3 regions of the Streptomyces sp. NPDC001770 genome follow, and region 1 is predicted to be linked to each of the others. Evidence: predicted binding sites of a transcription regulator. Region 1 holds the regulator's gene; each other region holds the start of a gene.
The links. The regulator HrcA, encoded in region 1, represses chaperone genes, less so after heat shock. The targets are predictions, from matches to a motif close to TTNGCACTCNGNNNNNCNGAGTGCNAA.
Positions count from the first base shown of each region.

Region 2: a site for HrcA is predicted at 3,571-3,597, ahead of groES (co-chaperone GroES). Genes of this name have one in related genera too.
Region 3: a site for HrcA is predicted at 2,337-2,363, ahead of groL (chaperonin GroEL). Genes of this name have one in related genera too.

Region 1 is NZ_JBSFFN010000014.1:7,950-13,214, forward strand. Features, by position in the region: gene ACWCSV_RS14760 (ABC transporter substrate-binding protein) at 1-1,058, opposite strand, end outside; gene ACWCSV_RS14765 (DUF3097 domain-containing protein) at 1,194-2,012, opposite strand; gene ACWCSV_RS14770 (MBL fold metallo-hydrolase) at 2,083-2,817, opposite strand; gene hrcA (heat-inducible transcriptional repressor HrcA) at 2,983-3,999, shown strand; gene dnaJ (molecular chaperone DnaJ) at 4,000-5,139, shown strand.
Region 2 is NZ_JBSFFN010000001.1:491,227-496,491, reverse strand. Features, by position in the region: gene ACWCSV_RS02295 (Bax inhibitor-1/YccA family protein) at 1-130, opposite strand, end outside; gene ACWCSV_RS02290 (SDR family NAD(P)-dependent oxidoreductase) at 487-1,260, shown strand; gene groL (chaperonin GroEL) at 1,388-3,010, opposite strand; gene groES (co-chaperone GroES) at 3,109-3,417, opposite strand; gene ACWCSV_RS02275 (polysaccharide deacetylase family protein) at 3,763-4,686, opposite strand; gene ACWCSV_RS02270 (THUMP-like domain-containing protein) at 4,841-5,265, shown strand, end outside.
Region 3 is NZ_JBSFFN010000001.1:110,595-115,859, forward strand. Features, by position in the region: gene thrC (threonine synthase) at 1-1,180, shown strand, start outside; gene ACWCSV_RS00420 (MoaD/ThiS family protein) at 1,210-1,488, shown strand; gene ACWCSV_RS00425 (cold-shock protein) at 1,945-2,151, shown strand; gene groL (chaperonin GroEL) at 2,527-4,149, shown strand; gene ACWCSV_RS00435 (MarR family winged helix-turn-helix transcriptional regulator) at 4,344-4,868, opposite strand; gene ACWCSV_RS00440 (FAD-dependent monooxygenase) at 5,006-5,265, shown strand, end outside.

The DNA.
Region 1 (5,265 bases):
AGCAGCGGGTCGACCTCGCTGCGGCGCGAGCGCACGTTGTTGATCGCGTTGATCAGCAGTACGCCCCCGTTCTCGTTGGTGGCCGTCGGCAGCAGCACCACCGGGGGGACGGTGCGCTTGCTGCGCCGCCAGTCCAGCGCACGGGGGCGGTAGCTGTGCCGCAGGTCCTCCAGGAGCGCCTGGACCCGCAGCTCCAGATGGAACTGGCGGGCGGCCGCGTCGCCCTCCTCGGCCTCCGCCACCCGGAGCGCGACGGCGGCGGCGCGGGCCCGGATCACTCGCCACGAGCCCCTCGGCGACAGCCAGGACCAGCCGTCCGAGGGGTACCCGGTGCTGGAGGCGGCGAGCGAGGAGGTGGTGGCGAACCAGCGGCTGGCCCGCCGCAGCCAGAGCAGCGGGGGAGCCGAGGTCGTCAGCAGCCGCACCACCGCCAGGACCAGCGTCGCGGCGGCGGTCAGCAGCAGGGTGGCGGTCCAGCCGATCTCGCCGAGCAGGGTGCCCAGCACCGCGATGAACACGGCGCCCAGGAAGGTCTCGGGGCGGACGGACGCGCGCAGCGAGCGGGACCAGTCGCTGGACCCGGACCGGGCGGGCCGCCACCGCAGCGAACCCAGCTCCTCCAGGATGCGCTCGCCCCGGTCGGACCGGGTGGTGGCGCCCGGCTGCGCGAGCACCTGGGCGGTCGCCTGTTCGATGGCGCCCAGCAGCCGCGACCGGGGGAAGGAGAAGGGTTTGTACTGGCTGCGCTCCCGGGTCTCCCAGGGCCGCTCGCCGAGCCTGCGCACCATGTCGAGCGCCGAGTCGTACGGGGAGGTGCCCCGGCTCTCCAGCAGCCGCACCGGGACCCGGCGCGGCTCGTTGGCGCGGTGCACCAGGTGCGCGATCTCCCGGACCCGGTCGTCGATCCCGGGCGGGGCGCCGCCGTCGTCCGCCTGGGCCACCACGATCGGCATCACCGGCCGGTTGATCCGGTACCGGTCGATGAGCTCCTGCACGAGGTGGAAGACGGCGGAGGCCGCCTCGTTCCCGCCGCTTTCCTGCCAGTCCCCTTGCGACATCCCCGTATCCCCCGTCGCAGACGAATCCCGTACTCCCAATTAACCGGTCAGGAGTGCGAACCGCAGCGCTTTGTCCGGATCGGAACCCGATCCGTGGGAACAACTTCCGTGCGGCGTCGCGGGGGGATCCGGGTGTCACCCCGGAAGCGTGACAAAGTCGATCAATTCCTCTACCCGGCCCAGGAGTTGGGGCTCAAGATCCTTGTACGAGCGGACCCCGGACAGGATGCGCTGCCAGGCCGCCCCGGTGTTCTCCGGCCACCCCAGCGCCCGGCACACCCCGGTCTTCCAGTCCTGCCCGCGCGGTACGGACGGCCAGCCGGCGATCCCCGCCGAGGCGGGCTTCACCGCCTCCCAGACGTCGATGAAGGGGTGCCCCACCACCAGCAGGTGCGGATCGGACACCTCGGCCACGATCCGGGACTCCTTGGAGCCCGGTACGAGATGGTCCACCAGCACCCCGAGCCGCGCGTCCGGCCCCGGTCCGAACTCCCGCACGATCGCCGGAAGATCGTCGATGCCCTCCAGGTACTCCACGACCACCCCCTCGATCCGCAGGTCGTCGCCCCACACCCGCTCGACCAGCTCCGCGTCGTGCCGGCCCTCCACGTAGATCCGCCCGGCCCGCGCCACCCGCGCCCGCGCCCCCGGCACCGCCACCGACCCGGAGGCCGTACGCACCGGCACCGCCGGACCGCCGGACGACGGGCGCACCAGCGTCACCACCCGGCCCTCCAGCAGGAAGCCGCGCGGCTCCATCGGGAACACCCGGTGCTTGCCGAACCGGTCCTCCAGTGTCACCACCGGCCCCTGGGCGGACTTCTCGCAGCGGATCACCGCACCGCAGAAGCCGGTGGACACCTCCTCCACGACCAGATCCGGATCGGCGGGCACCTCGGGCACGGGGGCGGACCTCTTCCACGGCGGGGTCAGGTCCGGCTGGTAACTGCGCATGGCACGACGATAATTCGGCCGCCGTCCGCCACGGGGGACCACCCGCTCCGGCGGACGTCCTTCACACGCCTCACACGCCGAAGCGCCCCGCCAGCAGCTCCCGCTGCGCCCGCACGAACGCCGCGTCCACCGCCGCCCCGTGCCCCGGTACGTACACCGCGTCCTCGCCGCCCAGCGCGAGGAGCCGGTCCAGGGCGGCGGGCCAGCGGGCCGGCACCGAGTCCGGGCCCGTCTGCGGTTCGCCGGACTCCTCGATCAGGTCCCCGCAGAGCACCACCGCGGGCGCCCCCGAGGACCCGGACCCGGGCACCAGGACCGCCAGATCGTGCCCCGTATGACCCGGCCCCACATTGGCGAGCACCACCTCGCGCCCGCCGCCCAGGTCGAGCGTCCAGCGGTGACACACCTCACGGCCGGGGAACACCAGCGCGTCCACCGCCTCGGCCGCGTCGTGCTCGGGCAGACCGTTGCGCACCGCGTCGGCGTGCATCTCGTCCACCGACCGACGCATCCGCGCCGCCGCCCCGTACGCCCCGAACACCTCCGTGCCCGCGAAGGCCGCGGTGCCGAAGACGTGGTCGAAGTGGGGATGGCTCAGTGCGACATGGGTCACCCTCCGGCCCAGCAGCCGCTGCGCCTCGGTCCGCAGCCCGACGCCCTCGCGCAGGCTCGCGCCGGTGTCCACCACCAGCGCGCGGTCCGCCCCGGCGACCAGGGCGGCGGTCGCGTCCCAGCCGGGAAGCCTTCGGCGGCCCACTCCGTGGCCCAACCGCTCCCAGCCCAGCTCTTCCCAAGAGAGGTCCATGAGGAGACGCTATCCGCATCGACCTGCGCGGTCTCGCGGACCGCGGCCGGTCACCCTTGCCCGCTGCCCTCCCCACCCCCGTACACTGGCCGGGGGAAAGCTGGCACTCAGACGCACAGAGTGCCAGGCAGAAGCCACCACGACCGACAGCTGGAGGTGTGCGCGATGCTCAGCGAACGCAGACTTGAAGTGCTGCGCGCCATCGTCCAGGACTACGTCGGCACCGAGGAGCCGGTCGGCTCCAAGGCGCTCACCGAGCGGCACCGGCTCGGGGTCTCCCCGGCCACCGTCCGCAACGACATGGCGGTGCTGGAGGACGAGGGCTTCATCGCCCAGCCCCACACCAGCGCCGGCCGCATCCCCACGGACAAGGGCTACCGCCTCTTCGTCGACCGGCTCGCGGGCGTCAAGCCCCTGTCGTCGCCGGAGCGCCGGGCGATCCACAACTTCCTCGACGGGGCGGTCGACCTCGACGACGTGGTGGGCCGTACGGTACGGCTGCTCGCGCAGCTGACCCGGCAGGTCGCCATCGTCCAGTACCCCTCGCTGACCCGCTCCACGGTGCGTCACGTGGAGTTGCTGGCCCTGTCGCCGGCCCGGCTGATGCTGGTCCTGATCACCGACACCGGCCGGGTCGAACAGCGTATGATCGACTGCCCCGCGCCGTTCGGCGAGACCTCTCTCGCCGATCTGCGGGCCCGGCTCAACAGCAGGGTCGTGGGACGCCGCTTCAGCGACGTCCCACAGCTCGTGCAGGACCTGCCGGAATCCTTCGAGAACGAGGACCGCGGGACGGTTTCCACGGTCCTCTCCACTCTCCTCGAAACTTTGGTCGAGGAGACGGAGGAGCGGCTGATGATCGGCGGCACCTCCAACCTCACCCGCTTCGGGCACGACTTCCCCCTGGTGATCCGGCCCGTGCTGGAAGCACTGGAGGAGCAGGTCGTCCTGCTGAAGCTGCTCGGTGAGTGCACGGACTCGGGCATGACCGTACGGATCGGGCACGAGAACGCCCACGAGGGCCTCACCTCCACGTCCGTCGTCACGGTCGGCTACGGTTCGGGCGACGAGGCAGTCGCCAAACTCGGCGTGGTCGGACCGACCCGCATGGACTACCCCGGAACGATGGGAGCGGTACGCGCAGTGGCACGTTACGTCGGACAGATCCTGGCGGAGTCGTAAGTGGCCACCGATTACTACGCCGTGCTCGGCGTACGGCGCGACGCGTCGCAGGACGAGATCAAGAAGGCATTCCGTCGGCTCGCCCGCGAGCTGCACCCGGATGTCAACCCCGACCCGAAGACCCAGGAGCGGTTCAAGGAGATCAACGCCGCTTACGAGGTGCTCTCCGACGCCCAGAAGAAGCAGGTCTACGACCTGGGCGGGGACCCGCTGTCGGCCTCCGGCGGCGGCGGTGGCGCGGGCGGCTTCGGAGCCGGCGGCTTCGGCAACTTCTCCGACATCATGGACGCCTTCTTCGGTACGGCGTCGCAGCGCGGACCCCGTTCGCGCACGCGGCGCGGCCAGGACGCCATGATCCGGCTGGAGATCGACCTCGCCGAGGCGGCCTTCGGAACCACCAAGGACATCCAGGTCGACACCGCCGTCGTCTGCACCACGTGCAGCGGCGAGGGCGCGGCCCCCGGCACCTCGGCCCAGACCTGCGACATGTGCCGCGGGCGCGGTGAGGTGTCCCAGGTCACCCGGTCCTTCCTCGGCCAGGTCATGACCTCGCGGCCCTGCCCGCAGTGCCAGGGCTTCGGCACCGTCGTGCCGACCCCCTGCCCGGAGTGCGCCGGCGACGGCCGCGTCCGCTCGCGGCGCACCCTCACGGTCAAGATCCCCGCGGGTGTCGACAACGGGACCCGTATCCAGCTGGCCGGCGAGGGCGAGGTCGGCCCCGGCGGCGGCCCGGCCGGTGACCTCTACGTCGAGATCCACGAGGTCGCGCACCCGACGTTCCAGCGGCGCGGCGACGACCTGCACTGCACGGTCACCATCCCCATGACGGCGGGCGCGCTCGGCACCAAGGTGCCGCTGGAGACGCTCGACGGGGTGGAGGAGATCGACATCAGGCCCGGCACCCAGTCCGGCCAGTCGGTCCCGCTGCACGGACGCGGCATCACGCATCTGCGCGGCGGCGGCCGGGGCGACCTGATCGTGCACGTCGAGGTGCTGACCCCCAGCAAGCTCGACGCGGAGCAGGAGCGCCTGCTGCGCGAGCTGGCCAAGCTGCGCGGCGAGGAGCGGCCCACCGGGCAGTTCCAGCCCGGACAGCAGGGGCTCTTCTCCCGCCTGAAGGACGCCTTCAACGGCCGCTGAGGCCCGTACGGCTCCGTACGTACGCATCCGCACCGCCCGCCGGGACCCGTCCCGGCGGGCGGTGCGCGTCCGCGGCCACCGGCGCCGGCCGGTGGCGGATTCGGTGCGGTGGACCGGACATGGCAC
Region 2 (5,265 bases), on a different contig from region 1:
GATGGGCGGTGCCCTGCGCGTAGGGGTTCTCACCCGTGACGGTGGCCCCGGCCTGCGGCGCCGCGTACCCCGCGGTACCGCTGTCGCGGCTGAACCCACGTCGCGAGAAGACCGGGTTGCTGCTCCTCATCTCACTCCTCCATGGCCACACAGCGTGGCCTTGCGACCAGAGTAATGGGTAGGCAAAGGATGCACCCTCGTGCCGAGGGAGGATCTTTACGGGTTCGGAACGCCGGATCACCCTCGTCCAGGCTCCGCGGCCTTCGCCCCCGCACCTCTCCGTCCCTTCCCGTTTCCCGGTCCCCTGCCCGGAAAGCGCCGGGACAACCCGTTCCGGGGAGGTCGGAGCGGCACGCGGTGTTGACGCGGGACCCCGGAGCCGGACCCAACCCGGGTGCCGTACGTCAACCGGCGGAAGCGCCCCGCGCACCGGCGGGGGTGGGACGGGTGCGCGGGGACCGGGGCGGGACCGTTAACGTGCCGCGCATGACGACTGCACTGATTACCGGCGCGACGGCGGGCATCGGCGCCGCGTTCGCGCGGCGGCTCGCGGGACAGGGGCACAACCTCGTGCTGGTCGCCCGGGACACCGAGCGGCTGCGGGACCAGGCCACCGAACTGCACGACCGGCACGGCATCGAGGCCACGGTGCTCACCGCGGACCTGTCCGCGGACGCCGGGATCGCGGCCGTCGAGGAACGTCTCCGCGACCGCGACCATCCGGTCGAACTCCTCGTCAACAACGCGGGGTTCGGCAACAAGGGGCGTTACCTGGAGGTGCCGCTCGACGACGAGCTGGCGATGCTGAAGGTGCACTGCGAGGCCGTGCTGCGGCTGACCTCGGCCGCGGCGGCCGGGATGCGCGAGCGCGGCCGGGGCGGGATCGTCAACGTCGCCTCGGTCGCGGCGTTCGTCCCCCGCGGTACGTACGGGGCGTCGAAGGCGTGGGTCGTCCAGTTCACCCAGGGCGCCGCGAAGGACCTGGCCGGGTCCGGGGTGCGGCTGATGGCGCTCTGCCCCGGCTTCGTGCGGACGGAGTTCCACCAGCGGGCCGGGATGGGCACCGGGAACATCCCGGGCTGGATGTGGCTGGACGTCGACAAGCTGGTGACCGCCGCCCTCGCCGACCTGGCACGCGGCCGGACGGTGTCGGTGCCGGACGCGCGGTACAAGGCGCTGATGGGACTGGTGAAGGTGACCCCCCGCGGCCTGCTGGGCGACATGACCTCGCGGACGGGACGCAAGTACGGCCCGAAGTGAGGCGACCGGCAGGATCCGCCCGGCGAACGGCGGCGCCCGCCCGGAAAACGGCGAGGTCCGGTGCCCCCGCGACGGGGGCACCGGACCTCGCACCGCTCACCGGCCCGGAAGCCGGCGGGCGACCGTACTAGTGGGAGTGACCGTGGCCGTGACCGGCCTCGGCCTCTTCCTCGGCCGGCTTCTCGACGACCAGGGTCTCGGTCGTGAGCAGCAGCGACGCGATGGACGCGGCGTTCTCCAGGGCGGAGCGGGTGACCTTGACCGGGTCGATGACGCCGGCCTTGATCAGGTCGCCGTACTCACCGGTGGCGGCGTTGAAGCCCTGGCCCTTGTCGAGGTCCGAGACCTTCGAGGTGATGACGTAACCCTCGAGGCCGGCGTTCTCGGCGATCCAGCGCAGCGGCTCGACGGCGGCGCGGCGCACGACCGCGACACCGGTGGCCTCGTCGCCGGTCTTGCCGAGGTTGCCCTCCAGGACCTTGACGGCGTGGACGAGGGAAGAGCCACCACCGGAGACGATGCCCTCCTCGACCGCGGCGCGGGTCGCGGAGATGGCGTCCTCCAGACGGTGCTTCTTCTCCTTGAGCTCGACCTCGGTGGCAGCACCGACGCGGATCACGCACACGCCGCCGGCCAGCTTCGCGAGGCGCTCCTGGAGCTTCTCGCGGTCCCAGTCGGAGTCCGTGTTCTCGATCTCGGCCTTGATCTGGTTGACGCGGCCCTTGACGTCACCGGCGTCGCCGCCGCCGTCGACGATGGTCGTGTCGTCCTTGGAGACGGTCACGCGGCGGGCGGTGCCCAGCACGTCCAGACCGGCCTGGTCGAGCTTGAGGCCGACCTCCTCGGCGATGACGGTCGCACCGGTGAGGGTGGCGATGTCGCCGAGCATGGCCTTGCGGCGGTCGCCGAAGCCCGGGGCCTTCACCGCGACGGCGTTGAAGGTGCCGCGGATCTTGTTGACGACGAGGGTGGAGAGCGCCTCGCCCTCGACGTCCTCGGCGATGATCAGGAGGGGCTTCGAGCCGCCGGCCTGGATGACCTTCTCCAGCAGCGGGAGCAGCTCCTGGATCGAGCCGATCTTGCCCTGGTGGATCAGGATGTACGGGTCGTCGAGGACGGCCTCCATACGCTCCTGGTCGGTCACCATGTACGGGGACAGGTAGCCCTTGTCGAAGGCCATGCCCTCGGTGAACTCGAGGTCCAGGCCGAAGGTGTTGGACTCCTCGACGGTGATGACGCCGTCCTTGCCGACCTTGTCCATCGCGTCCGCGATGAGCTCGCCGACCTGCGGGTCCTGCGCGGAGAGCGCGGCCACGGCGGCGATGTCGGACTTGTCCTCGATCGGGCGGGCGGTCGCGAGGAGCTCCTCGGACACGGCCTTGACCGCGGCGTCGATGCCCTTCTTCAGGGCGGCCGGGGAGGCACCCGCGGCGACGTTGCGCAGGCCCTCGCGGACGAGCGCCTGGGCGAGGACGGTGGCGGTGGTGGTGCCGTCACCGGCGACGTCGTTGGTCTTGGTGGCGACCTCCTTCACCAGCTGGGCACCGAGGTTCTCGAACGGGTCGTCGAGCTCGACCTCGCGCGCGATGGTGACACCGTCGTTGGTGATGGTGGGCGCGCCGAACTTCTTGTCGATGACGACGTTGCGGCCCTTGGGGCCGATCGTCACCTTGACCGTGTCGGCAAGCTTGTTGACGCCGCGCTCAAGGGCGCGACGGGCGTCCTCGTCGAACTTCAGAATCTTCGCCATGGGCTGTTTTCCCTCTCGAACGAACTGCGCCCCTCGCCACCCGGCTTGTTATTTCGCAGGGGGCCAGGGGCGCAGAACACACAGCAAATGTGGGTGAATTACTTCTCGATGATCGCGAGGACGTCGCGGGCCGAGAGGACGAGGTACTCCTCGCCGTTGTACTTCACCTCGGTGCCGCCGTACTTGCTGTACAGGACGACATCGCCGGTCTTGACGTCGAGCGGAAGGCGCTCGCCGTTCTCGAAGCGGCCCGGGCCCACGGCCAGGACGACGCCCTCCTGGGGCTTCTCCTTGGCGGTGTCCGGAATGACCAGGCCGGAAGCCGTGGTCTGCTCGGCGTCGAGCGGCTGGACCACAATGCGGTCCTCGAGCGGCTTGATCGCAACCTTGGAGCTGGTGGTCGACACGATCCGGTCTCCCCCTTCGGAGATCTCACGGGGTTTAACAGTCTGGGGTCGCGCCGGGCCGGATCCGTCGTCGCGGGTGCCGGACCTGCCCTGTCGCGCGGTACTGCTGGCACTCTCCAGTGGGGAGTGCCAGCACCGAGACTATGACCGCGATTAGCACTCGGTCAAGCGGAGTGCCAATTCAGTACCCGTGCGTGGCGCCGCCCGCGCGCCGGGGCGGTCCGTCCGGGCGGCGGCGCGCCCGGGGCCGGGGCCGCGCCTCCGCCGTACCGGCCCGGTCTCCGCCGGGAGCCCACGGGGACAACGCCGGGGCGGTTCGCGGCGTTCCGGGCGCCCCCCCGGGGGTCAGACGTAGTCGTCCAGCCGGGCGACCGCGTACCCCTTCTCCGTGATGACCTTCATGACGTTGCGGATCATGTCGGCCATGGTCCCCTTCCACTGCTCGGGCCCCTGGAAGTGGGTGAGGACGATGTCGCCCGGGTGCAGGTCCCGGTCCCACTCCCGCCAGTCCATGTGGTCGGGGAACGCCTCCTCCGCCCACAGCGGCACGGCCTTGATCCCGCAGGACTTGGCGACGACGAGGGTGTCGCGGTTGTAGTTGCCGTACGGCGGCCGGAAGAGCACCGGCCGCTTGCCGAAGTGCTTCTCGATCCGGTCCTGCTGGTCGCAGATCTCCTTCTTCTGCTGGGCGTAGGAGAGCCCGGGGAGGTAGGGGTGGGTGAGGGTGTGGTTGTTGAGGGTGACGCCCTTCTTCTGCATCCCGGCGAAGTACCCGTAGTCCTCGCTCGCGAGGTAGTCGCTGAGGAAGGCGGTGTACGGGATCTTCAGCTCGTCCATCATCCGGATCAGCTCGGGATCCTTGTCGGCCCCGTCGTCGATGGTGAGGAAGACGATCCGCTGGTCGGTGGGGACGGTCGTGAAGACCTGCGGCAGGTCCTCGCCGTCGTCGACCTCGAACCCCTCGCGGCTGGTGATCTCCGGCTTCTCGGCGGGCGGCGCGGGAGCGACCAGCGGGACCTCGGCCAGCCCCCACTTCTTCGCGACGGCGACCCGCTGCGCCTGGCGCCGCTTCAGCCGTTCGGCGTACGAGACGAGGGCGCCGGCCGGGCCGGCCTGCGGGGCCTTTCCGGCCGCCGCCCTGCCGCCCGCGCCCGCCGCGCCCTGGCGGGTGGAGTGGTCGCCACCGGAGGGGCTCTGGCCGCATCCGGCGGCGAGGGCGGCGCCCAGCAGGGCCGCCAGGACGACCGTGCCGGATCTGCGCCGCTTCATAGTCATTTTTTCCTTTTGTCGTACTGATTGCATGGCGCCGCATCCTGCCAGCCGGTCCCCGGCTCCCCGTCCCGACACCGCCGCCCGTCGGGCCGGGTCCCCCGCCTGGCGGACAGCCCGGGCGGGGGCGGCCCCCGCCGTCCGCTGGCCCACAATGGGACGGGTGAACGCACCTCTCCCCGCCGGTGACGGCCCCACCGGCCCGCTCGCCTCCTTCGCCGCCCTGCGTACGCCCGAGGGCACCGCCCTCCTGGACGAGTTGCGGGACCACGATCCGGCGCGCGAACTGGCCACCGCCACCCGGCTGCGCCGAGACCACGCCCCGGACCTGGTCTCGGCCGCCCTGGGGCAGGCCAGGCTGCGGCAGCGGGCGGTGACGAAGTTCGGCGCCGAGGACGCGTACCGGATGTTCTTCACGCCCAACGGCGTCGAGCAGGCGACCCGTACCTCCGTCGCCACGTACCGCGCCGGACGGTTCGCGGCGCTGGGCGGGGTGCGGCGGGTGGCGGACCTGTGCTGCGGCATCGGCGGCGACGCGATCGCGCTGGCCCGGGCGGGCATCGCGGTGCTGGCCGTCGA
Region 3 (5,265 bases), on a different contig from region 1:
CTGCGCGTCCTGTTTCGGGCCGCTCGAAGTGGCGTACGACCTGCCGAGCGGCTCCCCCGAAGAGCTGAAGAAGCGCATCGAGGCCGGCCCGAACAACATCTGGCGCTACGCGCCGCTGCTGCCGGTGCCCGCCGATGTCGCCGACAAGCCCAACATCAACCCCGGTTTCACCAAGCTGGTCAAGGCCGACAACCTCGCCCGTGAGCTGGGCGTCACCGGCGCCCTGTACGTCAAGGACGACTCCGGCAACCCGACGCACTCCTTCAAGGACCGCGTCGTCGCGATCGCCGTCGAGGCCGCCCGCGCCTTCGGTTTCACCACCCTCTCCTGCTCCTCCACCGGCAACCTCGCCGGCGCGGTCGGTGCCGCCGCCGCGCGGGCCGGCTTCCGCTCCTGCGTGTTCATCCCGCACGACCTGGAGGAGGGCAAGGTCGTCATGGCCGCGGTGTACGGCGGCGAACTCGTCGGCATCGACGGCAACTACGACGACGTGAACCGCTTCTGCTCCGAGCTCATCGGCGACCCGCTGGGTGAGGGCTGGGGCTTCGTCAACGTCAACCTCCGTCCGTACTACGGCGAGGGCTCGAAGACGCTCGCGTACGAGATCTGCGAGCAGCTCGGCTGGCAGCTCCCGGACCAGCTGGTCATCCCGATCGCGTCCGGCTCGCAGCTCACCAAGATCGACAAGGGGCTCCAGGAGCTGATCAAGCTCGGTCTCGTCGAGGACAAGCCGTACAAGATCTTCGGTGCCCAGGCCGAGGGCTGCTCCCCGGTCTCCACCGCCTTCAAGGCCGGCCACGACGTGGTCCGCCCGCAGAAGCCGAACACGATCGCCAAGTCGCTCGCGATCGGCAACCCGGCCGACGGCCCGTACGTCCTGGACATCGCCCGCCGCACCGGCGGTGCGGTGGAGGACGTCGACGACGAGCAGGTCGTCGACGCGATCAAGCTGCTCGCCCGCACCGAGGGCATCTTCGCGGAGACCGCCGGCGGCGTGACCGTCGGCGTGACGCGGAAGCTGATCGAGGCCGGCCTGCTCGACCCCTCCCTGACCACCGTCGTCCTGAACACCGGCGACGGCCTGAAGACCCTGGACGCCGTCTCCCCGACGACCGGCCTGACGGCGACCATCCGCCCGAGCCTGGACGCGTTCCGCGACGCGGGCCTCGCAGCCCACTGACCACCCGAGAACCGAGGAAGGCAATCCCCATGAGCGTCAAGGTCCGCATCCCCACCATCCTGCGCACGTACACCGGCGGCCAGGCCGAGGTCTCGGCCGAGGGCACCGTCCTCTCCGAGGTCATCGAGTCCCTGGAGAAGGACCACCCGGGCATCGCCGCGCGCGTCCTGGACGACCAGGGCAAGCTGCGCCGCTTCGTCAACGTGTACGTCAACGACGACGACGTCCGCTTCGAGGGCGGCCTCCAGGCGGCCACGCCGGACGGCGCCGGTGTCTCGATCATCCCCGCCGTCGCCGGCGGCTGCTGACCCGACGGCCGGTCCAGGACCCCGCCGGGCGGCGGGGTCCCCGACAGCCCTTCCGCAGCGAACCGTTGCCCCCTTCGCGTACGACGCGGAGGGGGCAATTCCGTAGGGTTGAGCGCGGTACAGTTGGGGAAGCCCCCTCCGCCGCCCGTATCGGGCGGGTGCGAGATCGCGCCGACGCGCGACAAGATGCAGCCAAAGTCCGGAAGCCCTCTGTGCCATAAGTGGCCTTTGTCTGGCCCGACTTGCCCAAAATTCTCAACAAATCCTCATGTTCGGGCGTTCCGCCGCGACCAGAATTCTCGTCCGATTGACCTGTTGCAGAGGGCAGTTGGGCAGATACATTCGGCCGCGGTCGACGCGTTCCGGCGCACGCACCCTCTCCTGTCGGAGGGTGAGTTCTGACCCGGGCCCGCGAAGTGCGGTCCTGTGCAGGGGCCAGAAATAGGGGAGTTAGGCATGGCTCAGGGCACCGTCAAGTGGTTCAACGCGGAGAAGGGGTACGGCTTCATCGCGGTCGACGGTGGTGCGGATGTTTTCGTCCACTACAGCGCGATCCAGATGGACGGGTACCGCACCCTCGAAGAGGGTCAGCGAGTTGAATTCGAGATCTCGCAGGGCCAGAAGGGGCCGCAGGCGGACATGGTCAAGCTCGCCGTGGGCTGAGATCGGACGCGGTCGGCAACGACACTTCTCACGCACGCAGGGCCCGTCCCCGTCAGGGGGACGGGCCCTGCGTGCGTTCGCGTTTCGCGGGCCAGGAAGGGCCTCTTGGGGCCCGGGAGCGGTCCGGAGGCCGCCTGCGGAGTGCCGCGGTTTGTCCGGAGCTTGTCCCCAGGACGAGGAGGACGCTTGCACTCGCAGGGGTCGAGTGCTAATCATTGGCGTTAGCACTCTCCAGGTGAGAGTGACAGAAACTTGGACCGGGCCGGTGAGGCCCGCAGGCGCGGCGGGGCAAGGAACCGCCGGGCACGCAGGCCGTCCGTCGCGGGCGCCTCTCGGTCCGGAGCAATCCACCCCTGTCCGGGAGGACCACTTCACATGGCCAAGATCATCGCGTTCGACGAGGAGGCACGGCGCGGTCTCGAGCGCGGGATGAACCAGCTCGCCGACGCCGTCAAGGTCACCCTCGGCCCCAAGGGCCGTAACGTCGTCCTCGAGAAGAAGTGGGGCGCGCCCACGATCACCAACGATGGTGTTTCCATCGCCAAGGAGATCGAGCTCGAGGACCCGTACGAGAAGATCGGTGCGGAGCTGGTCAAGGAGGTCGCCAAGAAGACGGACGACGTCGCCGGCGACGGTACGACCACCGCCACCGTTCTCGCCCAGGCGCTCGTCCGCGAGGGTCTGCGCAACGTCGCCGCCGGTGCCAACCCGATGGCCCTCAAGCGGGGCATCGAGAAGGCCGTCGAGGCCGTCTCCGCCGCTCTGCTGGAGCAGGCCAAGGACGTGGAGACCAAGGAGCAGATCGCTTCGACCGCCTCCATCTCCGCCGCCGACACCGAGATCGGCGCCAAGATCGCCGAGGCGATGGACAAGGTCGGCAAGGAAGGCGTCATCACCGTCGAGGAGTCCCAGACCTTCGGTCTGGAGCTGGAACTCACCGAGGGTATGCGCTTCGACAAGGGCTACATCTCGGCGTACTTCGCGACCGACATGGAGCGTATGGAGACGTCCTTCGACGACCCGTACATCCTCATCGTCAACTCGAAGATCTCCAACGTGAAGGACCTCCTTCCGCTGCTGGAGAAGGTCATGCAGTCGGGCAAGCCGCTGCTGATCATCGCCGAGGACGTCGAGGGCGAGGCCCTGTCGACCCTGGTCGTCAACAAGATCCGTGGCACCTTCAAGTCCGTCGCCGTCAAGGCCCCGGGCTTCGGTGACCGCCGCAAGGCCATGCTCGGTGACATCGCCATCCTCACCGGTGGCACCGTCATCTCCGAGGAGGTCGGCCTCAAGCTGGAGAACGCGGGTCTCGACCTGCTGGGCTCCGCGCGCAAGGTCGTCATCACCAAGGACGAGACGACGATCGTCGACGGCGCCGGTGAGAGCGACCAGGTCCAGGGTCGCGTCAACCAGATCCGTGCCGAGATCGAGAACTCCGACTCGGACTACGACCGCGAGAAGCTCCAGGAGCGTCTGGCGAAGCTGGCCGGCGGCGTGGCCGTCATCAAGGCCGGTGCCGCCACCGAGGTCGAGCTCAAGGAGCGCAAGCACCGCATCGAGGACGCGGTGCGCAACGCCAAGGCCGCCGTCGAGGAGGGCATCGTCGCCGGTGGTGGCGTGGCTCTGCTCCAGGCGTCCGCCGTCTTCGAGAAGCTCGACCTGACGGGCGACGAGGCCACCGGCGCCAACGCCGTCAAGCTCGCGCTCGAGGCCCCGCTCAAGCAGATCGCCGTCAACGGTGGTCTCGAGGGTGGCGTCGTCGTGGAGAAGGTCCGCAACCTGCCGATCGGTCACGGCCTCAACGCCGCGACCGGCGAGTACGTCGACATGATCGCCGAGGGCATTCTCGACCCGGCGAAGGTCACGCGCTCCGCTCTGCAGAACGCCGCCTCCATCGCCGCGCTCTTCCTCACCACCGAGGCCGTCATCGCCGACAAGCCCGAGAAGGCCGGCGCGGCCGCCCCGGGTGGCATGCCGGGCGGTGACATGGACTTCTGATCCCCTTCAGGGATCGGTGGTTCCACCCCCGCAGCGTCCAGCTGTGGCTTCGGCCCCCAGGATTCGTCCTGGGGGCCGAAGTGTTTCTCCGGGCGCCCTCGGCGAGGTCGGGCCGGGCGGTGGGCCTCGATGGTGTCCCGCCGGCAGGGGCTGCCCCGCGGCGACTCCAGTCCCGCGGGGCTCCCGGCGGGTGCCTACTCCGCGTCCAGCGCCGACAGGTGGCGGGTGAAGTCGTCCACGAGGCGCCCCAGCAGCCGCCCCAGCTCCCGCCGGTCCCGGTCGGGCCAGTCGGCGAGCGCTCCGCCGAACCAGCCGAGGATGGTCCGCATGTAGCGTTCGGCGCCCGCCGCGCCTTCCGGCGTCGGCTCGATGAGCCGGGCGCGCTGGTCGTCGGGGTCGGTGACACGGCGGACCAGGCCGCGCTTCTCCAGCCCGTTGACCTGCCGCGTGACGTGCGGCCCGACCACCTGCATGCGCGCCGCGATCTCGCCGATGCGCAGCGGGGTCCCGGCCATGTGCAGGGTGACCAGGACGGACATCGACGGCCGTTCCAGGGCGAGTCCGGCGGTCTCCATGGCGTGCTCGGGCAGCCGCCCCTTGTTGAGCGTGTTGCTGAGCTGAGCCATGCGCGGGAGCATCTCGGCCACGAGGTCGAACGCCGCGTCGGAACCGCCTTCGGGGTCGTCGCGGTCTGCCGCGTGCGGCTCCTGGGCGCTCATGCCACTCCTTTAAATACCTAAGTTAGGTATATGGTTGGGTCCGCGGCATCGCTTCACGGGCTTCTCGCGCCCGCCAAAAGGATACCTAAGTTACGTAGATGGTGAGAGTCTGCGTGCCTGTCGAGAGGGGACACCTCATGACCAGCACCTACGGTACGGAATCCGGTCGCGGTACGGCCGCCGGTACGGGCACCACCGCGCCCCGCACGCGCAGCGTCCTGATCTCCGGCGCCAGCATCGCGGGCCCCGCGCTGGCGTACTGGCTCCATCGGTACGGCTTCGCGGTCACGGTGGTCGAGAAGGCGGACGCGGTACGCGGCGGCGGCTACCCCATCGACATCCGGGGCACCGCCCTCCAGGTCGTGGAGCGGATGGGACTGCTGCCCCGGCTGTGGGA